2 regions of the Phyllobacterium sp. NPDC097923 genome follow, and region 2 is predicted to be linked to the other one. Evidence: predicted binding sites of a transcription regulator. Region 2 holds the regulator's gene; the other holds the start of a gene.
What was found. Region 2 encodes HrcA, which represses chaperone genes, less so after heat shock. Its sites were predicted from a motif close to GTTAGCACTCNCNNNNNGNGAGTGCTAAC; they were not measured.
Positions count from the first base shown of each region.

Region 1: the regulator HrcA is predicted to act here: its motif matches at 12,860-12,888, upstream of groES (co-chaperone GroES).

Region 1 covers NZ_JBIWBL010000001.1:610,657-625,217, reverse strand. Annotated here, with positions in the region: gene ACIQWS_RS03175 (hypothetical protein) at 140-814, opposite strand; gene ileS (isoleucine--tRNA ligase) at 1,006-3,924, opposite strand; gene ACIQWS_RS03165 (MipA/OmpV family protein) at 4,207-5,055, opposite strand; gene ACIQWS_RS03160 (bifunctional riboflavin kinase/FAD synthetase) at 5,160-6,140, opposite strand; gene ACIQWS_RS03155 (TIGR01459 family HAD-type hydrolase) at 6,153-7,001, opposite strand; gene ACIQWS_RS03150 (helix-turn-helix domain-containing protein) at 7,229-7,564, opposite strand; gene ACIQWS_RS03145 (glutathione S-transferase family protein) at 7,699-8,403, shown strand; gene ACIQWS_RS03140 (cation diffusion facilitator family transporter) at 8,538-9,533, shown strand; gene ACIQWS_RS03135 (ArsR/SmtB family transcription factor) at 9,539-9,835, shown strand; gene ACIQWS_RS03130 (MFS transporter) at 9,932-11,176, shown strand; gene ACIQWS_RS03125 (zinc-binding alcohol dehydrogenase family protein) at 11,221-12,234, opposite strand; gene ACIQWS_RS03120 (helix-turn-helix domain-containing protein) at 12,335-12,709, shown strand; gene groES (co-chaperone GroES) at 12,948-13,244, shown strand; gene groL (chaperonin GroEL) at 13,310-14,561, shown strand, end outside.
Region 2 covers NZ_JBIWBL010000002.1:64,049-78,609, reverse strand. Annotated here, with positions in the region: gene ACIQWS_RS12700 (adenosine kinase) at 35-1,027, shown strand; gene ACIQWS_RS12695 (trimeric intracellular cation channel family protein) at 1,019-1,672, opposite strand; gene grpE (nucleotide exchange factor GrpE) at 1,792-2,505, opposite strand; gene hrcA (heat-inducible transcriptional repressor HrcA) at 2,632-3,702, opposite strand; gene rph (ribonuclease PH) at 3,840-4,556, shown strand; gene ACIQWS_RS12675 (VOC family protein) at 4,569-4,976, shown strand; gene rdgB (RdgB/HAM1 family non-canonical purine NTP pyrophosphatase) at 4,973-5,617, shown strand; gene hemW (radical SAM family heme chaperone HemW) at 5,617-6,789, shown strand; gene rsmI (16S rRNA (cytidine(1402)-2'-O)-methyltransferase) at 6,799-7,698, shown strand; gene ACIQWS_RS12655 (YraN family protein) at 7,695-8,060, shown strand; gene ACIQWS_RS12650 (helix-turn-helix transcriptional regulator) at 8,057-8,269, opposite strand; gene ACIQWS_RS12645 (DUF2975 domain-containing protein) at 8,280-8,861, opposite strand; gene ACIQWS_RS12640 (chlorophyllide reductase) at 8,967-9,365, shown strand; gene ACIQWS_RS12635 (methyltransferase family protein) at 9,488-10,183, shown strand; gene cysG (siroheme synthase CysG) at 10,478-11,932, shown strand; gene ACIQWS_RS12625 (DUF2849 domain-containing protein) at 11,951-12,265, shown strand; gene ACIQWS_RS12620 (nitrite/sulfite reductase) at 12,289-13,959, shown strand; gene ACIQWS_RS12615 (phosphoadenylyl-sulfate reductase) at 13,952-14,561, shown strand, end outside.

The DNA of each region.
Region 1 (14,561 bases), on a different contig from region 2:
GTGGCCCTCAACTGACAAGCTGTGACGCAATAGTCCCGGTACATCAAGGCAAAGGCAAGACGCTTTCTGACGTCCCAAAAAGAAAGGCTCCCTGAAGGAGCCTTTCACGTGTCATGCAGCGGTTCAAATTCCGGTGGCATCAATTCCAGGGAATGAGGTTCTTGAAGCTGAAGCCCTTGTCCTTGCGGGCAGCGGCCTTGCGGTCGCGTTCCTTCTTGGCTTCGTCTTCGCCAAGCTCATCGGCAGCGGCCGTCGGTGCCGGGGCGCGATAGGCCAGCGGCGGCTCGCTCAGATAACGCCGCGTGGTCGCCGAACCGGCGGTCGAAGCAAGGCGGCGAGCGCGGAATTCCGCAGACTGCTTGCTTGCCGTGCTCACGCCAGAGGGCGGCGGGTTTCTGTCGTTGTAGACGCCGTGCTCGCCATTATCGACAGCCCTTGTTGCGGGCGGCGTGTCATTTTCGATTTGCGGCACATAGTTGGGATTGTTCTGATTGGCCGTAGCGTCATCACGCAAACGCTTGCGCCGCTGTTCCGGTGATTCCGGCCACTTCGCAGCGTTCGCGGCGACGGCATTTTCCTGTGGCGCCGGCAATTGGCCTGGCTTGCCAGCGACAGGGCGAACGAGATCCGGGCGCGGATTATAGGTTATCGGGTCTTTTTTCTTGGGACTGAACGAAGCGATATTGGAAACGTCGTCCAGCAACTGGCTGCCAGATGTCTTGTTGGTGCCATAGGTTGGTGACGACATGCACCCGGCCAGCGTCAAGGACGCCAGCATTGCACCAAGAACCGTAATACGTCCGTTCAAATCCATACTCGCCACTTTCGCCTCAAGCTCATATTGCCGACTCCGCCGAGTCAATATGCTTGATCAATGCCCTGCCTGTTAAATCAGGCAACTCAATGGCAAGCCTTTTACATGAGGCCTGTCCCAATAAGCAAGCCGAAGCAACCTATTGTTAAGCAAAATGCGGATCATCCAGAGAATGATCCGCATTTATACACTTAAATGGCGAGTTTGCCGAGTTTTGCCAGTTCATGCAGTGCCGCCGCATCGCGGGCCGACACATCCGGATAGGCCGGATCAGATCCGACATCATGGGTATAACGCCATGAACGGGCACATTTTGTACCCGATGCGCGCTCCGGAACGACCGCCACGCCCTTCACGTCCTCGGCAATGAAGGCCCCGGCCGGAGCTGCTTCGTTCCTGATCGTGATGGCGCTGGTGATGCAGATTTCAGCCATATCGAGATCAGAAACGGCAGCGAACAATTCCGGATCGGTGACAAAGACCACCGGCGCAGCCTCAAGCGACGAACCGATGCGCTTGTCCGCCCGCTCCAGCTCCAGCGCGCCTGTGACGGCCCGCCGGACATCGCGCACCTTGCGCCACTTCTCGGCGAGAGCTTCGTTCTTCCATTCGGACGGCGTCGCGCGGAACTGCTCGAGATGAACCGAGACGGCGGCGGGATACTGGTCGAGCCAGGCTTCCTCCGTGGTGAACGGCAGCATGGGCGCAAGCCAGGTTACCAGACGGTCGAACAGGTGACGTACAACCTGCAGGGACGCACGGCGCTTGATGCTGGACGGCGCATCGCAATACAGCGCATCCTTGCGGATATCGAAGTAGAACGCCGACAATTCGACGTTCATGAAATCGATGAGGGAACGCGTGATGCGCTTGAATTCGAAGGCATCATAGCTCGAGCGGACCACCTCATCGAGCTCGGCGAGACGGTGCAGCATCAGCTTTTCAAGTTCCGGCATATCAGCATAGGCGATTTCATCCCCGGCATCGTGGGCCAGGGTGCCAAGCATCCAACGGATGGTGTTGCGCAGCTTGCGATAGGAATCGATGTTCGTCTGGATGATGTTCTTGCCCAGACGCTGGTCTTCCCAATAATCCGTGGTCATGACCCACAGGCGCAGGATATCGGCGCCGGAATCCTTGATCACATCCTGCGGCGTGACCGTATTGCCGAGCGACTTCGACATTTTGCGCCCCTCCTCATCCATGGTGAAACCATGGGTGACGAGGGTGTTGTAGGGCGCACGTCCACGGGTACCGCAGCTTTCCAGCAGCGACGAGTGGAACCAGCCGCGATGCTGGTCGGAGCCTTCCAGATAGACATCGGCAGGCCATTTCAGGTCAGGACGATCTTCCAGCGTGAAGACATGGGTCGAGCCGGAGTCAAACCAGACATCGAGAATGTCGCGCACCTGCACCCACGGCTCGTTTGCCTTTTCGCCAAGAAAACGCTCGCGCGCGCCTTCGGCAAACCAGGCATCGGCGCCTTCCTGCTCGAATGCTTCGAGAATGCGGGCATTGACCGCATCGTCCTTGAGCACGTTGCCATTCTCATCGGCAAACACGCAGATCGGCACACCCCAGGCGCGCTGACGCGACAGGACCCAGTCGGGACGGTCTTCGATCATGGCACGCAGCCGGTTCTGGCCGCCGGCGGGTACGAAACGGGTCTCGTCGATCGCCGCCAGGGCGCGCGAACGCAATGTGGTCAGATCGCCCAGATCCTTGTCCATATAGACAAACCATTGCGGCGTGTTGCGGAAGATCACCGGCTTCTTCGAACGCCATGAATGCGGATACGAGTGCTTCAGCCGGCCGCGGGCAAACAGCGCACTGCGCGCGATAAGCTCCTCGATGACGGCCTTGTTGGCATCGCCCTTCTTGCCGTTGTCGTCGATGACGCGCGCGGCGCCGCCGTCGCGGTCCGGCCCAAAACCCGGAGCGTCCTTGGTATAGAAACCGGCATCATCAACGGTGAACGGGATAGCCGGAGAAATACCCTTCGCCTCGAGTTCACGCGCAGCAGCAGTCCAGGCGTCAAAGTCCTCGCGGCCGTGGCTTGGAGCAGTGTGCACGAAACCGGTACCGGCATCGTCGGTGACGTGATCACCGGCAACCAGCGGAACCACAAATTCATAACCGCCGCCCAGCCCCTTGAAAGGATGCGCCAGGGTCATGGCGGCAAACTCGTCGGCCGAAACGGTCTTGATCCGCTTGAAGGTCAGCTTGGCCTTGGCCGCGGATTCCTCCGCAAGCGCATCGGCGAAGATCAGCCTTTCGCCCGGTCGGGGTCCAAAATCATTTTCTGCGGTTTCGACCTCGTAAAGCCCATAGGCAATACGCGGGGAATAGCTGACCGCACGGTTTCCCGGGATGGTCCATGGTGTCGTGGTCCAGATCACCACATGCGCCGCGCCAAGATCGCCCGCGCCATCTGCGACCGGGAATTTCACCCAGATGGTGTCGCTTTCATAGTCCTGATACTCGACCTCGGCTTCCGCCAGCGCCGTGCGCTCGACCACCGACCACATCACCGGCTTCGAACCGCGATAGAGCTGGCCCGACATGGCGAATTTCAGCAATTCCCCGGCGATGCGGCTTTCCGCATGGAAAGCCATCGTCGTGTAGGGATTGTCGAAATCGCCCTCGATGCCGAGGCGCTTGAATTCGGCGGACTGGATCTTGATCCAATTGGCGGCGAACTCACGGCACTCCTTGCGGAATTCGTTGATCGGCACGTCGTCCTTGTCCTTGCCCTTGGCGCGGTACTGTTCCTCGATCTTCCATTCGATCGGCAGGCCGTGGCAATCCCAGCCGGGAACATAATTGGAATCGAAACCGCGCATCTGGAACGAGCGGGTGATGACGTCCTTAAGGATCTTGTTCAGCGCATGGCCGATATGGATATTGCCATTGGCATAGGGAGGACCGTCATGCAGCACGTAGAGCGGGCGCCCCTTCCCGTCTTCGCGCAATTTCCTGTAGAGATTCATCTCACCCCAGCGCTTGACGAATTCCGGCTCCTTGGCGGGCAGGCCGGCGCGCATCGGAAAATCGGTCTGCGGCAGATAAAGTGTTTTCGAATAGTCGAGTGGGTTGGCGGTGTCGGTCATTTTTCCAGCTTGTGAACAGGCCCGCGCGTGATCGCAGCAGGCAAAGATGTGACGAAAATCAAAAAAGAGCGCGATGGCGCATCCGGAAAACCCGGACCTTCCGCACCCGCAAGCCTAGGCTTCAGGCAAACCGGAAGGCCGGGCCAGTAATTCGTGGTGTCTGAAGCGGTATGGACTGTGCAAGGGTCCAGGAAACAGTTTTCATGAGCGCGCTTTTAGCAATCACTGCTTCCAGAATAAAGGGGCTGACGCAATAAACTTCGCGTCAGCCCGATATATCGATCAAAGCGCGAAGTCGAAACGGTAGGTTGCCTGCAGGCCGAAGGTCGCCTGATTGGCCGACCCGCGCTCCTTGACGATGCTGGAATCGGCCGCCGGTCCCATCAGGCGGCTATACTCCGCATAGGCACTGGTTTCGATCTTGTCCGTCGCCTTCCAGGTGATCTGACCGCCGAGACCAAGCGATTTCAGACCGCCGCCATCGGGACGGTAGGTCGACAGGCCGGATGCAGCCGCTTCCGTCGGGTTCACCCCGTAATACTGCTTGAAGTAATCCCGCGACGCTACGGTGGCGCGCGGCCCGGCCGAAACGCGCACAGTCGGCGTCAGGTCCTTGAAGGCATCGACGGCAAAGTCGGCAACGACGCCGTCATGCGAACCGATACCGCGACGCACCTCGACACGGCCGCGAATATTGTCCGTCGGATAGAATTCGGCGAAGCCGCCCACTTCGACACCCCAATCGACATCATGCACGCCCTTGAGATTCGCGTCGCCGCTGTCGCGGCCGGTGATCAGCTTGCCGGTGATACCGGTGCGGAACACGCCTGTATCGATCAAGCCGATCGACGCATTGTCATTGAGGGAGCTGAAACGGGCGGCGGCTCCGGCACGGCCCAGCGAGATAACCGGCGCGGCCCGCAGAAGATAGTCTTTGGCGCCTTCATAGCGCGGGGCGATGAAGCCTTTGGCACCGAGAGTCAGGTACCAGTCACCCGACCACCAATGCTGGCGAGGCGCAGCCGCCGTCTGGTTCTGCTGGCCTTCGTAATAATAATCATCGGCAGAGCCCGGGACGGCACCGGCAAGTATAAGGGCGCCCGAAAGAGCGGCGACGAGACGAACATGCATGAAATCACTCCAAAATTTCGCCTGGGAGGGCGGCAGATTTGAGAATGACGCTAGCGAAGGATAGATAAAATTGGATTTATTCTTATGGTAAACAATTTACCGTTTCATCGAAAATTAATCGTGTCGTCCAGAGCGGATAACGGTTTCACCCCCTGCAACAGAGCACGCGCTTCTTCCTCGTCGCGCCTGATCTGCTGCATCATCGGCTCAAGCCCGTCGAACTTTTCCTCGCCGCGCAAATAGCCGAAGAACGAAACCGCACAGATTTCGTCGTAGAGATTGCCGGTGAAATCGAAGACATAGGTTTCGAGCAGCGGCGCGCCATCGGTATCCACGGTCGGCCTGCGGCCAAAGCTGGCCACACCGTCGTGGAGCGTGCCGTCCGCACGGCGAAAACGCACGGCATAAATGCCTTCCTGCAGATGCGTCTCGGGTGGCAGCACCATATTGGCCGTGGGAAAGCCGATCGTGCGGCCAAGCTGCTTGCCATGCACCACTTCCGCGCGAATCCGGTGGCGGTACCCCAGGAGGCCCGACGCTTCGACAATGTCGCCCGCACCCAGAAGTTCGCGGATGCGGCTGGATGAAATGGCCTGCCCGCCCTCGTCGCGGAACGCATCGACGAGCGTGACCTGAAAGCCGCGCTTTTCCCCGGCATCCATGAGAAAGGCCGGACCGCCCTGGCGTCCCTTGCCGAAGTGGAAGTCAAACCCCGCCACGATGCGGCTCGCTCCAAGACCGGCAACGAGAATCTCGTCCACGAACACATCGGCCGTAAGCTGTGAGAAGTCCCGGGTGAAATGGCATTCCACCACCGCATCGAAACCGAGCGCTTCCAGGATGGAGGCTTTTTCCGCTGCGGGCGTCAGCCGGTCGACCGGCTGATCCGGCATGAAGACGCTGCGCGGATGCGGCTCGAAGGTGAGAACCAGCGAAGGCTTTCCGGCGGTGTGGGCGGCATCAAGCGCCCGCCCCAGAACAGCCTGATGGCCGCGATGCACACCGTCAAAATTACCGATCGCCACCACGGCGCCCTTCAGATGCTGCGGCAGATGCGAAGGGTCGGTCAGGCGTAGAATCGGCATGGTGCGTGTACCTCAGGCGAGAGCCGGCATGGTGGCAACTGGATTGCTGCCATGCTTCTTGAGAAAGCCGAGCAGCTTTTCCAGATCAAATATGCCGCCTCTCACATAATCGCCGGCGTGAATGCCGCCGGATATATAGAGCACATCGATTCCGAAGAGATCGGCGCCCTTCACATCCGTCAGCATGCCGTCACCAATGGCGAGCACGCGCGCAAGGTCGACAGGCCCGCCGCGCACGGCCTCCGCCGCGGCAATGGCCGCTTCGTAAATGGGGCGATGCGGCTTTCCGGCAATGAGCGTGCGCCCGCCCAACTGGCCATAATCGCGCGCGAGGGCACCTGCACACCAGATCAGCCGGTCGCCGCGCTCGACGACGATGTCGGGATTGGCGCAGATGAACGGCAGGTTGCGCGAGCGAAAGCGCGTGAGCATGTCGGCATAGTCGTCCGGACCTTCGGCATCATCATCGAAAAAGCCGGTGCAGACCACGACATCCGCTTCACGCTCTTCGGTGAGCTCGACATCAAGCCCTTCATACAAGGTTTCATCGCGTTCCGGCCCCAGATGAAACACGCGGCGCGGCGCGTTGCGGATCAGGTCGCGCGTGACATCGCCCGATGTGACGATGCGGTCATAGGCGGCGTCGGGTACACCGAGCATCTTGATCTGCTGGGCCACACCGGCAAATGGCCGCGGCGCATTGGTGATCAGGATCACCGTCTGCCCGGCTTCCCGCGCCTGCTGCAACGCATTGGATGCGGCCGCGAAGGAATCAATACCATTGTGCAGAACACCCCAGACATCACACAGGAGAACATCATAACGGTCTCTGAGCGCATCGAGACGCTGCAAATGTACCATGTCGGTCATGCCGATCCTTTCAGATTGCCGGAGCGAATAAGATGGCATCGCTTAGCCGATAGCGGCAATCGTGTCACCTGTGATTGTCGCTTCTGGCTCTTCAGCTCATCTGGAATGTGGCAGAACAATCGTGCGTGGTTCGACAAGCTCACCATGAGGGAGGTGGTTTGATTGCAGCCCACAAACTTCCCTCATGGTGAGCTTGTCGAACCACGCACCCCTGGTAATCACGCTGCAGCCTTGACGTAGCCGCGGCTGGCCAGCCGGTCACCGCATTCACCGAGCACATCGACCAGCGTCTTGAGGCGCCACCCCTCCTCCGTCAGGCTGTATTCGACACGCACCGGAACCTGCGGAATGATCGTGCGGGTCACGTAGCCGGCCTCTTCGAGTGCGCGCAGGTCAAGGGTGAGCATGCGCTGCGAAATTTTCGGCATGTCACGGCGCAGTTCGCTGAAACGCTTCGTTCCCTCCAGCAGATAGTAGATGAGCAGGATGCGCCAGCGCCCGCCCAGCACCAGCATGGCATTTTCGACGGGGCATTTGGAAACCAGATCTTTCATGACGACCATTCCATCTGATTGTTGGTATAAAATTTGTACCAACATGACATTTTTGTGCCTTCTTTACAATAGTGACCGATATCGCCATCTTCATTTTCACCGCGGTATGACATTCAAAAAATGAGGAAATGAAAATGGAACCCGTATTGTTTTATGGCGTGCCGCATGGCTGCTCGTTCGGTTCAATCGTCGCGCTGGAATGGCTCGGCCAACCCTATCGCCTTGCCCGCGTCGACATGCTGGCCAAGTCGAAGAGCGCTATCTACGGCCGTGTCAACAGCATGCACCAGACACCGACGCTGCTTCTGGAAAACGGCAGCAGCCTGCGCGAAAGCTTTGCCATTCTCCACAACATCGCCGCACGCGATCTCGGGAAGCAACTGGGGTTTGCTCAGGGCACCGAGGCGCATGACAGGCTTAACCAGATGCTGGCCTATCTGCACACTAGCTTTCACTCGGCCTTTTCGTCGGCCTGGACCGCCTACAAGCTGAAAGAGGGCGATCCGGCGATCAAAATACTGCGCGACCTGGCGCGGGAGAAAGCCGCCTCCGGCTACGCCTATCTGCAATCCCATCTGCAGGGGCGGGATTGGCTTGTCGGCGCCAACAGGACGATTGCCGACGCCTACATGATCGGCATCGCCCGCTGGGGCGAGGATCTCGGTCTCTTCGACCTCAAAACGGAGTATCCCGACCTTCATGCCTATCTGCAGAAGCTGGAAGCCGACAAGGCCGTGATTTTTGCCCACGCCATCGAGGACGAAACCCCGGCTGTCACCAGCGGCCAGTTTCTCGGCCACATCACATTGGATGAGGCTGGAACGCGGCTGGCCGCCTGATCGCACCGATGGCGATCCGCCGGGAGGCCTTCCGGCGGATCGAACAAACCACCGTTCGGACTCGCTGCAATTGACATACAATATATGAACATGTATTTATATGTCGTATGTCATCAACGGGACGAGCCGGAACAATGTCGCAGTCGCACGCAGGGCACGACCATGGCCCCAAAATAACCAATGACAATCAGCGCAAGGTGCTGATCGCCTTCGTCATCACGTTCTCCTACATGATCATCGAGGTGATCGGCGGCGTCATGTCCGGTTCGCTGGCGCTGATTGCCGATGCGGGACACATGCTGACCGATGCCGGTGCGCTTGCCCTGTCCTATGCCGCGTTCCGCTTTGGCCAGCGCGCGGCGGATCAAAGCCGCACCTATGGCTATCTGCGCTTCGAGGTTATTGCCGGCCTCATCAATGCCATCGCGCTCTTTGCCATTGTCGTCTGGATCGCCATCGAAGCGATCAACCGCTTCCGCTCACCCGGTGAAATTCTGGCGGGGCCCATGTTCCTCGTGGCCGTCGTCGGGCTGCTCATCAACATACTGGTGTTCTGGATCCTGACCCGTGGCGACAAGGAACATGTGAACATCAAGGGCGCCGTCCTGCACGTCATGGGCGACCTTCTCGGCTCAGTCGGCGCCATCAGCGCAGCCATCGTCATCTATTTTACCGGCTGGACGCCCATCGATCCGATTCTCTCCATCCTGGTTTCCGTGCTGATCCTGCGCAGCGCCTGGGCCCTGCTGCGCAACGCGCTGCACATCCTGTTGGAAGGTGCGCCTGAAAATGCCAAACCGGAGGAAATCCAGACCTATCTCATGGGAGCAGTTGCAGGGCTTGCTGCCGTCAGGCACGTGCATGTCTGGCTGATCACGTCAGGCAAGGCGCTTGCCACGCTGCATGTCCAGCCAAAGGACGGAACCGACCCGCGCCATCTTGTGAAGACCGTCGAGACGGAGCTCGCCAAACGCTTCGACATCCAGCATGCCACCATCGCCATCGATTGGCCGGATATGCCGCATGACGAAGGCGAAATCGGGCTACAGCCCGCCTCCGCCTCGGGAGATCACGAGACGGACGGCAATCACGCCGGCCATGATCACAGCCACGCGGGACACAAGCATTGACGGCCATGACGATGCCAACGGAATCCGATACCGCAAGCCTGGCTGAAACCTTCAAACTCCTCGGCGATCCGACCCGCCTGCGCATTCTGTTCTATTGCCTCGATGCGCCGCGATCCGTCGGCGATATCGCGGAAAGCCTGCACCTGTCGCAATCGCTGGTCAGCCATCACTTGCGTCTGTTGCGCAGCGCCCGCCTGGTGCGCGGCGACCGGCGTGCCCGGCAAATCTTCTATGCGCTTTCCGACCAACACGTCAGCGGCATGCTGATGGATATGGCCCACCACGTGCGCGAGGACGGCTGAAGGCTCCTGACATAAACCGTCAAGGTTGTCATATTCACTGCAAAGATTTTGCAATAACCTTGTGGCATTGATCCACCACAAGCCTGTTTTCGCCCCATGCAATTCATCACACTGCTCCGCCGGCGCTCCATCGGTTTGCTCTGGTCTGGCCTTGCCTTGTCGGCCATCGGCGACCAGCTCTATACGGTCGCGCTGAGCTGGATTGCCGTTGATATATTCGGCCCGGCCGCCGGTTACATCGCTGCGGTCAAATCGGCGATCATCCTTGCCGTCCTGTTCCTGGGTGGCGCCATGTCGGATCGCTGGGACCGCCGCCGCACGATGATCGGCGCCGACCTTTGCCGCTGCGCCGTGCTGGTGCTCGTGGTTCTCTTCTGGATGATCGAAGGACAACCGGACGCCTGGGTGCTTGCCTTGGCCGTCGCGGTTCTTGCCACCGGGGAAGCCCTGTTCCTGCCGGCGCTGCAGACCATTCTGCCGCAGCTGATCGCCAATGAGCCGAGCCTGCTGGCCGGCACCAATGCGTTGCTCGATGCGACGAACAGGCTGGCGCGATTGCTTGGCCCCGGACTGATTGCATTGGCTGGCGCGATCATAGCCCCCATTCATTTCTTCACCGCCAATGCCCTGAGCTTCCTGCTTTCAGCGGCAGCGATCATGGCATTGCCTTTGTCTTCGACACCGGTCGCGCCGCCCGTGAGCCAGCAGAAAAAACACCCGCTCGCCAGCCTGTCCTACGGCTATCGCGCCATGCACAGGCAACCGCTGCTCGGCTTCCTGCTCGACAGCAATGCCTTCATTGGCGGCGCATGGTATGTGGCCTTCTTCCTCGCCGTTCCCCTGATCATTTCCAGCCAGTTCGATGCGTCGCTGACAACTGGTTTCGGGCTCTACGGTCTGGTGATCGCGGCATTCGGAGTGAGCAATCTCATCGCCAATCTCGTTGTCGGCAATCGTCCCATGCCGGAACATCCGGCGCGGATGATCTATCTCGGCGTATGTACAACCGGCACAGGCATCCTGCTGATGGCTTTGGCCGCCGCCGCACCGATACCTGTGCACTGGCGTCTCGTCGGCTTTGTCATTGCTTCGGGAGTGTCGGGTTTCGGTGGCCCCTTCAAGGACGTCGCCTTTGCAACCCTGCGCCAGACCCTGCTGCCGTCAGCCGATATCGCACCGGCCACACGCATCTATATCGTGACCTCCCATGTCGGCATGCTCGTCGGCATGCTGGTTGCCCCGATGATGAGCAGCCGCGTCAGCCCCGTCGATCTCCTCCTCATCTGCGGCGGCACCTATCTTGCGGTGACCATCATCGGCTGGCTGCGGTTTGCGCGATAACGCGATAGCGGGCAGAGCATGGACGCCCTGCCCGCTGCAGTTGTTTAAAAGCCGGTCAGGACAATCTTGCCGCGGGCACGGCCGCTTTCAATAAGCGCATGGGCTTTCTTCAGATTGGCGGCTGAAATCGTGCCGAGATCGTCGGCAAGGGTGGTGCGCAGCGTGCCGGCATCCACGAGTTCCGCCACCCGGTTGAGCAGCTTGTGCTGCTCCTCGATATCGACAGTGTCATAACGCGAGCGGGTGAACATCACCTCCCAGTGGATGGAAACACTTTTCCATTTGAACGGCATGATATCGTAGCTTTTCGGATCATCGATCAGGCCGAACCGGCCCTGCGGTGCAATCAGTGCCGCAATCTCCGTGCGATGCGTATCGGAGTTTGTCGTCGCAAAGACAAAGGCGGGGGTGCCCAGACCGAGCGCTTCCACCTGCGCGGCGAGCGGCTTTGAATGATCGATGACATGGTGTGCGCCCAGCTCCTCCACCCATTGGCGGGTTTCCGGGCGCGAGGCCGTGGCGATCACCGTCAGGTTGGTCAGTTTGCGCGCAAGCTGCACGGCAATCGAACCGACCCCACCGGCACCGCCGATAATCAGAATGGCGTTGGCTGCGCCAACCACCGGTATGTCGATGTGGAGCCGGTGAAACAGCATTTCCCATGCGGTGATCGACGTCAGCGGCAGGGCGGCGGCGGCGCTGAAATCGAGGGACTTCGGCTTCGTGCCAACGATGCGCTCATCCACAAGATGATATTCGGCATTGGTTCCAGGGCGATCCACCGCTCCCGCATAGAACACCTCGTCGCCAACCTTGAAGTGCCGGACATCCGGCCCCACCGCAGTAACGATACCGGCCGCATCCCAGCCGAGAACTCTTGGCTGGCCCGCTTCCGGCTTTGCACCGGCGCGGATTTTCGTATCGACGGGATTGACCGATATGGCTTTCACTTCGACCAAAAGGTCGCGCCCCTGCGCTTCGGGCTTGGGCAGATTGATATCGACGAGTGAGGTTTCCGCAGTGATCGGCTGCGGTTCATAATAGACGATGGCGCGCATAAGCATTCTCCAGATAAGTTGACGCTGTTCAAATGCGCGCTATGTTCGAACAGTGCAAGAATGCACATAAATTGCATATAGTGTCATAAAGGATACCGTGATGCCGCGCATCCGCCATACGAATTTTGATTGTGCACCGGGTTGTCCGGTGGAAGGAACGCTCAATCTCATCGGCGGCAAATGGAAGGGCATGATCCTTTTTCACCTGATGTCCGGTACGCTGCGCTTCAACGAAATCCGCCGTCACCTGAACAGCGTTACCCAGCGCATGCTGACCAACCAGTTGCGCGAGCTGGAGGCCGACGGCTTCATCACACGCAAGGTCTATGCACAGGTACCACCCAAGGTGGAATACTCCCTGACGGAGCACGGCCGCAGTCTGGAGCCGATCATATCGGCCCTCAAGGTCTGGGGAGATACCCATCTGCGCTCCGAAGCGGCAAAGGCTGCAACGGTGCGGTCGCAGGCCGCATAAACGCAGACGCGTCATCATTGGTTCACAATTGCATGGGATGATTTTGCATGACTGAAGACGCGCCAGCGTGCATTGCTTTTCAGTCTTTCGCCGAAATTCGGCAAACCTCTCCCTTGACTCTTCCATGGCTGCCCACTATTTCCGAGCCCAGTTAGCACTCGTCACTTGTGAGTGCTAATAACGCGGACGATCACTCGTTCGCTTCACCGTTTTGACACCAACATCAAGGGTTCTAACCATGGCCAAGACCAAGTTCCGCCCGCTTCACGATCGCGTCGTCGTACGCCGTATCGAATCCGAAGCAAAGACTGCAGGCGGCATCATCATTCCGGATACTGCCAAGGAAAAGCCACAGGAAGGCGAAATCGTCTCCGTCGGTACCGGCGCTCGTGACGAAGCCGGCAAGCTCATCCCGCTCGATGTCAAGGCAGGCGATCATGTCCTGTTCGGCAAGTGGTCGGGCACGGAAGTCAAGATCGGCGGCGAAGATCTGCTGATCATGAAAGAATCCGACATTCTGGGCATCCTCGGCTAATCAGCCGGTTTTCCCTTTAATCAACGAATTTGGATCAAACCGGGTTCAATCCCAGGAGAGATAAAATGGCTGCCAAAGAAGTAAAATTCGGCCGCGACGCGCGTGAGCGCATGCTGCGCGGTGTCAATATCCTTGCGGACGCTGTCAAGGTAACGCTCGGCCCGAAAGGCCGCAACGTCGTTATCGACAAGTCCTTCGGCGCTCCGCGCATCACCAAGGACGGCGTAACCGTTGCCAAGGAAATCGAACTTGAAGACAAGTTCGAAAACATGGGCGCACAGATGGTCCGTGAAGTCGCTTCGAAGACGAACGACATTGCCGGTGACGGCACCACGACTGCGACTGTTCTGGCCCAGGCAATCGTTCAGGAAGGCGGCAAGGCTGTTGCTGCCGGCATGAACCCGATGGACCTGAAGCGCGGCATCGATCTTGCTGTTGCAGAAGTCGTCAAGCAGCTCGGCAAGAGCGCCAAGAAGATCAAGACTTCGGAAGAAGTCGCGCAGGTTGGCACGATCTCTGCCAATGGCGAGACTGAAATCGGTGAAATGATTGCCAAGGCAATGCAGAAGGTCGGCAACGAGGGTGTTATCACCGTCGAAGAAGCCAAGACCGCTGACACCGAACTCGAAGTCGTTGAAGGCATGCAGTTCGACCGCGGCTACCTCAGCCCATACTTCGTCACCAACCCTGAAAAGATGGTTGCTGACCTCGAAGACGCCTACATCCTTCTGCACGAAAAGAAGCTCTCGAACCTCCAGGCTCTCCTGCCGGTTCTCGAAGCTGTCGTCCAGACTTCCAAGCCGCTCGTCATCATCTCCGAAGACGTCGAAGGCGAAGCTCTTGCAACGCTCGTCGTCAACAAGCTGCGCGGCGGCCTGAAGATTGCTGCCGTCAAGGCTCCTGGCTTCGGCGATCGCCGCAAGGCCATGCTGGAAGACATCGCGATCCTCACCGGTGGTCAGGTTATTTCCGAAGATCTCGGCATCAAGCTCGAAAGCGTTACGCTCGACATGCTCGGCCGCGCCAAGAAGGTGTCGATCACCAAGGAAAACACCACGATCGTTGACGGTCATGGCAAGAAGGGCGAAATCAACGCCCGCGTCGGCCAGATCAAGCAGCAGATCGACGAAACCACTTCGGACTACGACCGTGAGAAGCTGCAGGAACGTCTTGCCAAGCTCGCTGGCGGTGTTGCCGTTATCCGCGTTGGCGGTGCAACGGAAGTTGAAGTGAAGGAAAAGAAGGACCGCGTCGACGACGCTCTCAACGCAACACGTGCTGCTGTTGAAGAAGGCATCGTTCCTGGCGGTGGCGTTG
Region 2 (14,561 bases):
CAAGAACTGCAATTGAATCAATCCTGGAGTTTTCATGTCGAGTTATGACGTGCTTTGCATCGGCAATGCCATTGTCGATATCATCGCCCGCACGGATGACGATTTTATCGTCAAGAACGGTATCATCAAGAATGCGATGAACCTGATCGATGCCGACCGTGCGGAATTTCTGTATGAGCGCATGGGACCGGCCATCGAAGCTTCTGGCGGAAGTGCTGGCAATACGGCGGCTGGCGTTGCCAGCCTTGGCGGCCGCGCCGCCTATTTCGGCAAGGTTGCCGACGATCCGCTCGGCCACATCTTTACCCATGATATCCGCGCGCAGGGCGTTGCCTTCGATACGCGCGTGTTGAAAGCGCCGCCGCCCACGGCCCGCTCGATGATTTTCGTTACGCCCGATGGCGAGCGCTCCATGAACACCTATCTCGGGGCCTGCGTCGAGCTTGGACCGGAAGACGTGGAAAGCTCCAAGGTATCGGAAGCCAAGGTCACCTATTTCGAAGGCTATCTCTGGGACCCGCCCCGGGCGAAGGAAGCCATCCGCCTGTCGGCGAAAATCGCGCATGAGCACAAGCGCGAAGTGTCGATGACGCTGTCGGATCCGTTCTGCGTGGATCGCTATCGCGAGGAATTCCTTGAGCTGATGCGTTCCGGCACCGTTGATATTGTTTTCGCCAACGAGGCGGAACTGAAGTCTCTGTACCAGACCGACGACTTTGAGAAGGGACTTGATGCCATCCGCAAGGATTGCAAGCTCGCCGCCATCACCCGCTCGGAAAAGGGCTCGGTGGTTGTCTCGAAGGACGAAACCGTTGCCGTTCCGGCGATCGAGATCGCCGAGCTTGTCGATACGACGGGTGCGGGTGATCTCTATGCGTCGGGCTTCCTGTTCGGCTATACCAATGGCCGCTCGTTGACCGATTGCGCGCGGCTCGGCTCGTTGACCGCCGGGCTCGTGATCCAGCAGATCGGCCCGCGTCCGGCGCAAAATCTGAAAGTGGCTGCCCAGCAGGCCGGTTTACTCTGATCGAACGATGCCGTCACGCTTGAGCTCTTCAGGCGTGCGGCCCACCTTGTGGTAGTTCGGCAGGGTCCAGCCGAAATAAAGCGCGCCGCCGCGAACCGCAAAGGCGGTCAGCGCGGCGAACAGGGCCGAAACCTCCGGCCCCGCCGAAAGCCCCCGCAGCAGCGTGTAGGCGACCGAGCCGGCAAGCGCCGCGGTGACGTAGATCTCGCGCCGCATCAGCACCGACGGTTCCGCGGAAACGATATCGCGCAGCACGCCGCCGAATGTTGCCGTCAAAATGCCTGTCACAACGGCAATGGTCGGGCTGAAACCGAGCGCCAGCGCCTTTGCAGCGCCCATGACGCTGTAGGCCGAAAGCCCCAGCGCATCGAGCCACAGCAGAAGCCGGTAGCGCGATTCCAGGAGATTGGCGGAGAAATAGACGATGATTGCCGCAGCAGCACAGACGAGGATATAGCCGGGCTCGCGGACCCAGAAGACGGGAACGCCGAGGATGAGGTCGCGCAGGGTGCCGCCGCCGATGCCCGTTACCGCAGCCAGAAAAACGAAAGCGATAATATCAAGCTGGCGGCGCGAGGCGGCGAGGCCGCCTGTCGCGGCGAAAACGAAAACGCCCGCATAATTGAATATCTGGATCGATGTCATCGGCTGTTCCCCTCCATATAAAAGGTAGAACATGGCCAATACGGAGCGTAAACAGCTAAATTGAAAAGGCCAGATCCCGTCGCCGGAATCTGGCCTTCGTCGTTGAGATGACGCTATCGTTATGCGTCTTTTTCCGCCTGCGGGTTGATCGGACCCGGCTCTGCCTGGCCTTCGCCGGCAGCCTGCTTCGGACCGCCCTTGGAAACGCCGACGAGTGCCGGGCGCAGCATGCGGTCGCCGATGACGAAACCGGCCTGCGCCACCTGCAGCACGGTGTTGTGCGGCACGTCGGCGTTGGGAATTTCGTACATGGCCTGATGGAAATTCGGGTCGAAACGCTGGCCCTGCGGTTCGATCTTCTTGACGCCGTGGCGTTCCAGCGCCGACATCATCGAGCGCTCGGTCATTTCCACGCCTTCGGCCAGTGCCTTGAAACCTGCATCGCCATTGGCGAGGGCATCGGCCGGAATGGCTTCGAGCGCGCGCTTCAGATTGTCGGAAACCGAAAGCATGTCGCGGGCGAAATTGGCGACCGAATAGGAACGCGCATCGTGAACGTCACGGGCGGTGCGCTTGCGCAGGTTTTCCATATCGGCGGCCAGACGCAGCAGCTGATCGCGCAGATCGCCGTTTTCGCCGCGCAATGCATCCAGTTCAACACTGTTGGCTGCTTCCGCCTGTTCTTCCTCTTCCTGCGCCATGGCATATTCCTCTGCCTTGCGCGATTTCAGAAAATCATCGGCGGCACGCTTCAGCGCATCACGGTCGCGCGGATTCTTCAGATCGCGCTGATCGAGATCGGGTGCGTCATGATGTTTCTTTTCTTCAGTCATCTATCCTGTCCGTTCATAAATCGAATGTGCGCTGGATATCGAGGTTTAGGCCATGAAAATCAAGTGCAAATGCCCGAAGCGGGGGAAGTTCGCGTGGCGGCACAGCGCCAGTGCAGTATCCGCGCTCTATCGCAACAGTCGTGAGACCAGCTGCGCCGTATAGTCCACCATCGGAACAATGCGCGCATAGTTCAGCCGGGTGGGGCCGATAACGCCGAGGGCGCCGATGACCCGCTGTTCCGAATCGCGATAGGGCGCGATGACCAGAGATGAGCCGGAAAGTGAAAACAGCTTGTTCTCGGAGCCGATGAAAATGCGCACGCCCGATCCGGCTTCCGCCAGATCGAGCAGTTGTATCGTGCCTTCCTTGGTCTCGAGATCATCGAACAGATGGCGCAGCCGGTCGAGATCCGCTTCGGCGTTGATGGAATCCAGAAGGTTCCCGCGTCCCCGCACGATGAGCCGCGGCGGTTGGCCGCCACCCGTGCCGCCCCAGACCGCAAGTCCCTGCTCGACCAGGTGTTGCGACAGGACATCGAGCGCCTGCTGGGTTTCGTCCTTCAAGCGGGCAATTTCCACGCGTGCTTCGGTGATGGTGCGGCCCTGAATATGCGCATTGAGGAAATTCGATGCTTCGATCAATTGCGATGGCGTCACGCCGGGCGGCAGGTCGATCACCCGGTTTTCAATGTCGCCGCTCTGGGTCACCAGCACCGCCAGCGCCTTGGTGGGTTCCAGCCGCACAAACTCGATGTGCTTGAGTGCGCCTTCCGCTTTGGTTGCAAGCACAAGTCCGGCGCCGCGCGACATGCCCGACAGGATCTGGCTGGCCTGCGTCAGCATGTTCTCGCTCGACTGGGCGTCGCCGCCCGCCCGCACCTGCGCCTCGATGGAATTGCGCTCGTCGGAGGAAAGGTCGCCCACCTCCATGAAGGCATCGACAAAGAACCGCAGGCCCAATTGTGTCGGCAGCCGTCCCGCCGACACGTGCGGCGCGTAAACAAGGCCGAGATGCTCGAGATCACTCATGACATTGCGGATGGTCGCCGGGGAAAGCGTCACGGGCAGGATGCGCGACAGGTTGCGCGATCCCACCGGTTCGCCGTCACCGAGATAGCTCTCGACGATGCGCCGGAAAATATCCCGTGACCGCTGGTCGAGGGATTGCAATGGTTCGGGAGTAACTGCCTTGTTCATTCTGTGTGACGCCCTTGTTCTCTGCCAGGGAATATAGGCGTTGTCGGTCCAATCATCAAAGCTTTTGCTTCATGGTTCCATTTAAGCGTCCGTTGCTCTAAAAGGCCGGACAACCATATTTTTCAAGAGGTCATTCCATGCGTCCTTCCAAACGAGCCCCAGACGAAATGCGCGCCATTTCCTTCGAGCGCGGCGTTTCCAAACATGCTGAAGGCTCGTGCCTGGTCAAGTTTGGCGATACACACGTCCTGTGCACCGCCAGCCTTGAGGAAAAGGTGCCGGGCTGGATGCGCAATACCGGCAAGGGCTGGGTAACGGCGGAATACGGCATGCTGCCGCGTTCGACCGGCGACCGCATGCGCCGCGAGGCTTCATCCGGCAAGCAGGGCGGCCGCACTTTGGAAATCCAGCGGCTGATCGCCCGTTCGCTGCGCGCCGTCGTGGACCTGCAGGCGCTGGGCGAAGTGCAGATCACCGTGGACTGCGATGTCATTCAGGCGGATGGCGGCACCCGGACGGCAGCCATCACCGGCGGCTGGGTCGCCTTGCACGAATGCCTGCGCTGGATGGAAACACGCCAGATGCTCAAGGTCGAAAAGGTGTTGAAGGACCATGTTGCGGCGATTTCCTGCGGCATCTCCGACGGCACGCCCGTGATTGATCTCGATTATGCCGAGGATTCAACGGCACAGACCGATGCCAACTTCGTCATGACCGGCAAAGGTGGTATCGTGGAAGTGCAGGGAACGGCGGAAGGCGAGCCATTCTCGCAGGACGAGCTGCTGGCCTTGATGGGGCTTGCCCGCAACGGCATCACCCGGCTGGTTTCGCTGCAGAAAATGGCGGTCTCGTAAGCGGAAAACACCATGCAGCCATCGGGTATTCTGGAAACAGCACTCTATGTGACCGATATCGACGTGGCTGCACGGTTCTATGCCGATATACTCGGACTGGACGTCATCCTGCGGGCGGGCAATGAATCCGTGTTCTTCCGTTGTGGGGCGGGTGTCCTGATCCTGTTCGACGCGGAAAAGCTGAGGGAAAGGCCCAAGGGCGGTCTTCCCATCCCGGCCCATGGTGCCAAGGGGCCGGGCCACGTCTGTTTTCGCGCAACACGGGATGAAATTTCCGGCTGGAAGTCCCATCTTGAGGCCAATGGCATTGCCATCGAAAGTGAATTTGACTGGCCCAATGGTGCCCGCTCCCTGTATTTCCGCGATCCGTCCGGAAACTCGATTGAATTTGCCGAACCGGCTTTATGGAACCTGACATGAGAACACTCGAAAAAGGCAAACTGCTCGTTGCCAGTCACAACAAGGGCAAGATCCAGGAAATGATCGATCTGCTCGGCCCCTTCGGTTTCGAAGTGGTGTCGGCGGGCGACCTCGGTCTGCCGGAACCGGATGAAACCGGCACCACATTCGAAGAAAACGCCTACATCAAGGCTTTCGCGGCGGCCAAGGCGACCGGCCTTGTCGCGCTGTCTGATGATTCCGGCCTTTGCGTCGATGCGCTGGATGGTGACCCCGGCGTTTACACCGCCAACTGGGCGGAGCTGCCGGATGGCAAGCGGGATTTCGCCCATGGGATGCAAAAGGTTGAAACCGCGCTGCAGGAACGGGGCATCACTGACGCTAGGGATCGCGGCGGACGTTTCGTTTCGGTAATCTGCCTCGCCTGGCCTGACGGTGAAGCCAACTATTATCGCGGCGAAGTGGAAGGCGAGATCGTCTGGCCGCCGCGCGGCACTGCCGGTTTCGGCTTCGACCCCGTGTTCAAGCCGCAGGGCTATGACGCAACATTCGGGGAGATGACCGCCGAGCAGAAACATGGCTGGAAGCCCGGCGAAGCCGACGCGCTGTCGCACCGTGCGCGGGCTTTCCAGCATTTTGCCCGCGATTGTCTGGGGGCCTGATGACCCCATTGTTGCGCGGCCAGGAGAACGAAGGGGGCTTTGGCGTTTACGTCCACTGGCCCTTCTGCATGGCCAAGTGCCCCTATTGTGATTTCAATTCGCATGTCCGTCACCAGCCGGTGGACCAGCCGAGGTTTACCGCGGCCTTCGCCCGTGAAATGGCGACCATGCGCGAGCGCACCGGTTCGCGCACGATTTCCAGTATCTTTCTCGGCGGCGGTACGCCGTCTTTGATGGAGCCGGAGACTGTCGGGTCGGTGCTCAATGAGATCGCCAGGAACTGGTCCGTGCCTGACAATATCGAGATCACGCTGGAAGCCAATCCGACCAGCGTCGAAGCCAACCGTTTTCGCGGCTACCGGGCGGCAGGTGTCAATCGCGTCTCGCTGGGTGTGCAGGCATTGAACGATCCTGACCTGCGGCGGCTCGGGCGCATGCACAATGTCGAGGAAGCCCTGGTGGCAATCGGTCTGGCGCGCGATATTTTTCCGCGCCTGTCCTTCGATCTGATCTATGCCCGGCCTGACCAGACCATCGAAGCATGGCGTGAAGAGCTCAACCGCGCCATCTCCTACGCCGCCGATCACCTGTCGCTCTATCAATTGACGATTGAGGAAGGCACGCCCTTCTACCAGTTGTGGAAAGCCGGCAAACTGATAACGCCCGATGGCGATCACGCGGCAGCGCTTTATGCGGAAACGCAGGATGTCACGACCCGGCGCGGTCTGCCGGCCTATGAGATTTCCAACCACGCGGCGCCCGGCGCCGAATCCCAGCATAATCTCGTCTACTGGCGGTATGGCGAGTATGTTGGCGTCGGACCCGGCGCCCACGGCCGCTTTATCGAGAACGGCAAGCGTGCGGTCACGATAACGGAACGTCACCCGGAAACCTGGGTCAGCAAGGTCGAGAGCGATGGCCATGGCGTTGTCGAGGAAGAGTTGCTGAGCGGGGAACAGGAAGGCGATGAATTCCTGCTGATGGGCCTGCGGCTCGTCGAAGGCATCGATCTTGCGCGCTATGAACGGTTGACCGGCCATGGCGTCAAGGAAAAGCGCGTGATTTCCTTGGCCGAACAGGGCCTGATCGAATATATCGGCAACAGCCGCATCCGCACGACGCCCGAAGGCGCGATCGTTCTGAATGCGGTCATTGCCGATCTGGCAGCGTGAGGGTGCGACGTGTCTGACGGGGAAGCCAGGGAACGGGACTACCAGATCGGCAACACGGCGTTTCGCGCCCGGCCGCTTGAGCCGGCGCTTTACATCGTCGCCACACCCATCGGTAATCTTGGCGATATGACGCTGCGCGGCATCGAAACGCTCGCGGCAGCCGATGTGATCGCCTGCGAGGATACACGCGTCAGCCGTGTTCTTCTCGACAGATACGGTATTTCCCGCCGTCCCTATGCCTATCATGAACACAATGCCGGCGAAGCCGGGCCCAAACTGATCGAAGCCCTGCTTGCCGGGAAAAGTGTGGCACTGGTCTCCGACGCAGGAACCCCGCTGGTCTCCGACCCGGGCGGGCGCCTCGTGCCGGAGGCCAAGGCCGCCGGTATCCGCGTGGTGCCGATTCCTGGAGCGTCGTCGGTTCTGGCGGCACTGACGGCCTCGGGTCTGTTTACTGACAGCTTTTACTTCGCCGGATTTCTGTCGTCGAAACAGGGGCAGCGCCGGTCGAAACTTGAATCGCTGAAGACGCTGGATGCCGCGCTGGTGTTTTTTGAATCGCCCAATCGTGCCGCCGCCACGCTTATGGACATGGTCGAGGTGTTCGGCCCGAAACGGCAGGCATCGCTGTGCCGCGAACTGACCAAGACCTACGAGACCGTGGTCACCCTGCCGCTGGCGGAACTGGCGGCGGAATTCGATGGCGAGGACCGCATCCGCGGCGAGGTGGTTCTTGTTGTCGGGCCGCCCGAGGGCGATCAGAACATTGCCCGTACCGACGATGATGTCGATGCATTGCTGCGTGCACTTGTCCTTGAAATGTCGCCGGCCAAGGCGGCGGGCGAAGCATCGCGCATGACGGGCCGGCCGAAGGGTGAACTCTACCAACGGTTGCTTGCAATGAAATGACAGGCGCGGGCGAGCGACACAGGGCTTACCGGCGCGGCCACTCCGCCGAGTATTTCGCTGCGCTTGCCCTGATGCTGAAAGGCTTTCGCATTGTCGCGCGGCGCCACCGCACCAAACAGGGGGAGATTGACCTCATTGCCCGGCGCGGCGATCTTGTTCTCATCGTTGAAGTGAAAGCACGCCGGACACTTGAACAGGCGATGGATGCGGTGACTTGGACAGCCATGCGGCGCATTGAGGCGGCCGCCGATCTCTGGCTCGTGCGTCAGCCCGATTATGCGAACCTGTCATTGCGCTATGATCTCGTGGCGATTGTGCCATGGCGCTGGCCAGTGCACGTGCCGGCCATTTTCACCGCCTAGCTCTCCTCCTTGTCGTAGCGCATGAGGTCGCCGGGCTGGCAGTCGAGATAGTCGCAGATGCGCTCCAGGGTTTCGAAGCGGATGCCTTTCACCTTGCCCTGTTTCAGCAGGGACAGATTGGCTTCCGTTATTCCGACATGCTCCGCCAGGTCCTTGGATTTCACGTTGCGTTCGGCCAGCATGACATTGAGCCTGACTTTGATGGGCATGGGCTTATCCTCAGACGAATTGAGCATTTTCATCGGCTATCGCGATGGCTTCCCGCATCACCCAGGCAATGACGATGATGGTTCCGGCAAACAGCAATCCGAGCCACATGTCCGAACTGATGCCGATGGACAGTGCGCGTTGCCCGGCCGGGTTGGTCCAGCTTAGGATGAGCGAGAGGGCTGCATAGGCGAAGGGCTGAAGGAGCGTCGATACAAAGACCGCCATTGCGAAAGCGCGCAGGCTGCCGACGGTTTCGGCCGTGAAAAACTGCTGTTTGGCAAAGCCGTTGAAGCACCGTTGGGCCTGCCTCAATCCCCAGATCAACGCTGCCAGTGGCAGCATCGAAACGAGAAAAGCAAGAAGACGGGTCGGGAAACCAAGATTTTCCACCCCGGTAACCGGTAGCTTGGCCGCTGTCAGGATATCGGCCGGCGGCGTCGCAAACCAGTAGTAGAGCGTTCCTGCGGTCAAGATCACCGATGTGGCGAGATACAGACCCGACATGATTTTACTGAGACGCCGGATACGCTCCGCGCGGTGAGCCGGCATGTTTCCTGTCGTAGGCATATCAAGCGAAGAAAGATTGCTCATGGGGCACCTCTGTGAGTTTTCTTCCAGAATAATAGCAAGAAATTATCGTTTTACAATAATAAATTTTCGAGATACGAATTTCGAACCAACACAGGAGATTTTGGTATGCCCCTTCTTAGAACGGCCAGCGCATCTTTCATTTCCATAGCTTTCGCCCTTGGATTGGCAACCGCCTCAATGGCGGCGGCGTCCACCGCCAAGGGGCAGATTTCGGTCACGCAGGTCATGGCAATGCTCGACCAGGCGTCGTCCAATCCGACGGCGGGCCAGGTTCTGACCGCCTATCTCGCTGGCGTGGGCGAGACCGCGGCCATCATCATCGACCTTGCGGCAAAGGCGGACGGCTCGCCGCTAGCGGCCTGCAAAACCCGCATCGCTCTCGATGACAAGGCGGTGCGGCGCGCGCTGGAGGCGCAGCCAAAGGGCCGGTGGCAGCAGATAGCAGCCACACCGCTGATCGTGCGTGATATGATCAAGCGTGCGGGGTGCGCGCTCGCCGACTGAAACGGCAGGCACCCCTATGGTTGCCGGCAATCGGGTTTCGGCTCTATTCTACCGGATAAGGCGAAAACAGACGAGGTGTCCGATATCCCCGGTCTCGCGCCTTAACCGAAGGAGGGTTGACCATGTCCATGCATCTCTCGCCGCATGACCTGCACAGGAAGGCGTGGGAGGGGCAGGCGAAGGGCATCGTCATCCTTCTGGTGCTGCTCATGCTGCCTGCCTGGTCATTGTCGTTCTGGCAGGGCTGGCTTTTCTGGCTGGTCTTCAGCGTCAGCACGAGTTTCATTTCCTATTATTTTCTCAAACACGATCCCGCTCTTGTCGCAAGCCGGTTGAGGGCCGGGGCGGGCGCCGAGCGTGAACCGGCGCAGAAGCGTATCCAGACCGTAGCGGCCGTGGTCGGCCTCCTGACCTACATCATGCCGGGGATCGAGCGTCACTTTACCGGGCTGCCCTTGCCCGTCTGGGTGGTCATCCTTGGCAATGCCGCTTTTCTCGCCGGGGCCTGGATTGTCTTCCTGGCATTCCGGGAAAACAGCCATGCCTCCAGCATTATCGAGGTCAAATCGGGGCAGCGGGTCATCGCAACCGGACCCTATGGCATCGTACGGCATCCCATGTATTCCGGCTGCGTGCTGGCCTTCGTCGCGTCATCCCTCGCGCTCGGGTCACTGTGGTCTCTGCCCTTTGCCATCGCGCTCAGCCTGGTCATCGTTGCCCGTCTGCTCGATGAGGAAAAATATCTCAAGGCGAATTTGCCGGGTTACGCCGCCTATTGCCAGCAGGTGCGTTACCGTCTTATTCCGACGCTGTGGTGATGGCCTTTTGCGCGACATGCAGAAAGGGCTTGCATTTCCACGTTAACACGATAAAAGTAGTCGTGTATTGGATCGGTGTTCCTTGAACCGGTGCCGTTTGCTGTTGCCTGTCCCGTCTTGCCGTTTCCGGCAAAGGCTGGGCGGCATTTTCTTGTGATGCATGGAAAGGGAATCCGCTTGTTCCGCGATTTTCAGAAATTCTATGCTCCGCCGTTCGATTCGGCGCATTTCTGTTCCTTATAAAGAGCGGTCCGATCAACGATAATCCCAGCATTCACCGGGATTGTCTTGCTCATGTCTATCCATGCCAATCAGCTTTCTGTCTTTCCTGCCTTCTTCCGCGTGCGGAATGAAGTGGTTGTGGTTGTCGGCGAAGGCGAAGAAGCATTGAACAAGGCCCGTCTTCTGGCGCAGACGAATGCGCTGATCCGCGTTGTTGCTGCAGACCCCGAACAGGAACTTGCTGATTTCATCCGCGCTGGCCGTCACGAGCATGTCGCGGAAGTCTTTTCTCCAAAGCACCTCTCGGGCGCAAAGCTGGCTTTTGTTGCCACGGGCGATGAAGCACAGGATAGCGCCATTGCCGCCGAAGCGCGCCGCCAGCATGTCCCGGTCAATGTGGTCGACCGTCCGGAACTCTGCGATTTCTTCACCCCCGCCATCGTCAACCGTGCGCCGATTGCCATTGCCATTGGTTCGGAAGGCACGGGTCCCGTGCTCAGCCAGATCATTCGCGCCCGTATCGATGCGGCGTTCTCGCCGCGCCTGGGCGATCTTGCCCGTCTCGCCAATGCCTATCGTCCCGCTGTCGAAAAGCTGGTGAAGAAAGGCCTGCCGCGCCGTCTGTTCTGGCGCTCGTTCTTCTCGGGCGATGTGGCCGGCAAGGTCTACAACAATGATCTCGACGGTGCCCGCCAGGCTGCCGGGCTGCTCCTCGACAATCAGGACGAGCCGAAAGGTTATGTCTGGCTGGTCGGTGCGGGTCCTGGCGCCGAGGACTTGCTGACCCTGCGCGCGCACCGCGTTCTCATGGAAGCGGATGTCATCGTCTATGACGCGCTGGTGCCTGAGGCTGTCGTCTCCATGGGCCGCCGCGATGCAGCCCGGCTTTCCGTCGGCAAGCGCAAGGGCTGCCATTCGAAAAGCCAGAGCGAAATCAACGACCTGCTGGTTTCGCTCGGCCGTGAAGGCAAGCGCGTCGTGCGCCTCAAATCCGGTGATCCGCTGGTTTACGGCCGCGCCGGTGAGGAAATGGCCGCGCTGCGGTCTGCCGGTATCCCTTTCGAGATCGTCCCCGGCATCACCTCGGCCTTTGCCGCGGCTGCCGATATGCAATTGCCTCTGACCCTGCGTGGTGTCGCATCCTCCCTTGTGTTCACCACGGGTCATGACATGGCTGGCGAAGTGCTGCCCGACTGGGCACGCCTCGCCATTTCAGGGGCGACAATCGCCGTCTATATGGGCCGCAGCGTGGCAGCCTCCGTCGCCGAGCGGCTGATGAGCGCCGGCCTGCATGCCGATACCGGCGTGGCCGTGATCGAAAATGCCGGACGTGCGGATCGCCGCATGTTCCATGGCACGCTGCAGGATTTGCCGGCGTTGGAACAGCGCCCCGACCTTGACGGTCCCGTCATGGTGGTCATCGGCGATGCCGTGGCCGGTGCTGCGATCGACAAGGCCGAGCCGCTGGCTATCCGTACCCCAACCTCTTCGGTGGCTGCGCGCCATCTCCAATCCAATGCCGCTTGATTGCGAAGGATGATGATCATGAGTGTTAAAGTTCTCACTGCAAACCGTCTGACCGATGGCGAAGCCGTATGGCTTGGCGCCAATGGCGAATGGCTCGATCACATTGACGGCGCCCTCGTGGCCCGCCACGCCGAAGCGGCGGCGGCACTGGAGGAAGCGGGCAAGGCGGCGATCAAGTCCAACCTTGTCATCGACGTCAATGTCATCGACGTGGAAGAGCGCGGTGAGCATCTTTATCCGGTCCGCCTGCGCGAGCGCATTCGCCAGCTCGGCCCGACCGTCCGTCTCGACCTTGGCAAGCAGGCGGAAAAACCTGCGGCAAACGCTGCTTAACTGATAATCGAAGGCCCAGCAGAATGTATCGTTACGATGAGTTTGATCACGCGTTTGTTTCCGCCCGCGTTGAGCAGTTCAAGGATCAGGTCGAGCGCCGTTTGGCTGGCGAACTGACCGAGGACCAGTTCCGTCCGCTGCGGCTGATGAACGGCGTCTATCTGCAATTGCATGCCTATATGCTGCGCGTTGCCATCCCCTACGGCACATTGTCGTCGCGCCAGATGCGCAAGCTTGCCCACATCGCCCGCACCTATGACCGTGGCTATGGTCACTTCACCACGCGCCAGAACCTCCAGTACAACTGGCCCGCGCTGAAGGACATGCCGAAGGTTCTCGACGAACTTGCCGAAGTCGAAATGCATGCGATGCAGACCTCAGGCAACTGCATCCGCAATGTGACCGCCGACCACTTTGCCGGCGCAGCCGCCGACGAGGTTGCAGACCCGCGCCCCTACGCGGAAATCCTGCGCCAGTGGTCGTCGATGCATCCGGAGTTCTCCTACCTGCCGCGCAAGTTCAAGATCGCCGTTACCGGCGCCGAACGGGACCGCGCTGCGATCCAGGTGCACGATATCGGCCTGCACCTGAAAAAGAACGAAGCGGGTGAGATCGGTTTTGCCGTTTATGTCGGCGGCGGTCAGGGCCGCACGCCGATGGTTGCCAAGAAGATCCGCGACTTCCTGCCCGTCGAGGATCTGCTGACCTATACGACCGCGATCATGCGCGTGTACAATCTGAACGGTCGCCGTGACAACAAGTACAAGGCGCGCATCAAGATTCTCGTGCACGAAACCGGGACGGAAGAGCTGACCCGCCAGGTGGAAACCGAATGGCTGGCGCTGAAGAACAGCGACCTGAAGCTGCCGCAGACGGATGTCGATGCCATCGACAGTTACTTCCGTCCGCCGCATCTGCCGCAGCGGCCGGAAGGCTGGTCGGCACTGGCCGGTGCCCGCAAGGCGGATCATGCCTTTGCCGCCTGGGTCGACCAGAACGTGACACCGCACAAGAACCCGGATTACGGCGTCGTGACCATTTCCCTGAAGCCGATCGGCGGCATTCCGGGCGATGCCACCGATGCCCAGATGGATCTGGTTGCCGATATTGCCGAACAGTTCTCCCAGGACGAAATCCGCGTCAGCCACGAGCAGAATCTCATTCTGCCGCATGTGGCGATTGCCGATCTGCGCATCGTTTACGATCTGCTCTTGACCGACAGTCTCGCCACGGCCAATGCCGGGCTGATCACCGATATCATCTCCTGCCCGGGTCTGGATTATTGCGCACTGGCGACAGCCCGCTCGATCCCGGTTGCCCAGCGCATATCGGAACGCTTTGCCGATCCGGCGCGCCAGGCCGATATCGGCGAGCTCAAGCTGAAGATATCGGGCTGCATCAATGCCTGCGGGCATCATCATGTCGGTCATATCGGCATTCTCGGCGTCGAGAAGAAGGGCGAGGAACTCTACCAGATTTCCCTCGGCGGCTCCGGCGACGAGGTCTGCACCATCGGCGATATCACCGGGCGCGGCTTCTCCTCCGAAGAAATCGTCGACGCGATCGAGACCATTGTCGACCGCTATCTCGAAGTCCGGACGGACAAGGAAGAAACCTTCCTTGCGGCTTACCGGCGTCTGGGCGCTGCTCCCTTCAAGGAGGCGCTCTATGGCGAGGCTGCCAATGCTGCTTGAAACCAACGAGATCACCGTGGCGGACGAAGCGCGGGCGCTTGAAGCCCGCTATGGCAATCTCGACCCGGCGCAGATCATCGAACTGGCGATCGGCCAGCTCTTCAAACAGGACATCGCCGTGGTTTCCTCGTTCGGGGCGGAGTCCTCGGTGCTTCTGCACCTGATCGCGCAGGTGGATCGCACCCTGCCGGTGCTGTTTCTCGAGACAGGCAAGCATTTTCCGGCAACGCTGCGCTACCGCGACCAGCTTGTGCACGATCTCGGTCTGACCGATGTGCAGGACATTCACCCGCTCAAGCAGAGCCTGAAGGACGAGGATCCTTTCGGGGCGCTGTCCATGACCAACAAGGACCGCTGCTGCTACATCCGCAAGGTGGAGCCGATGGCGAGGGCCGTTGCGCCCTATCGCGCCTGGATGACCGGCCGCAAGCAGTTTCAGGCTTCGACGCGCACGGCGCTGCCGGTGTTCGAATCCGTCGGTGCGCGCGTGCGCATCAATCCGCTGGCACGCTGGACGTCTGCCGACCTGAAGGCCTATATGGCCGCCAACCAATTGCCGCCGCACCCGCTCGTCGCTGAAGGCTACCGCTCCATCGGCTGCA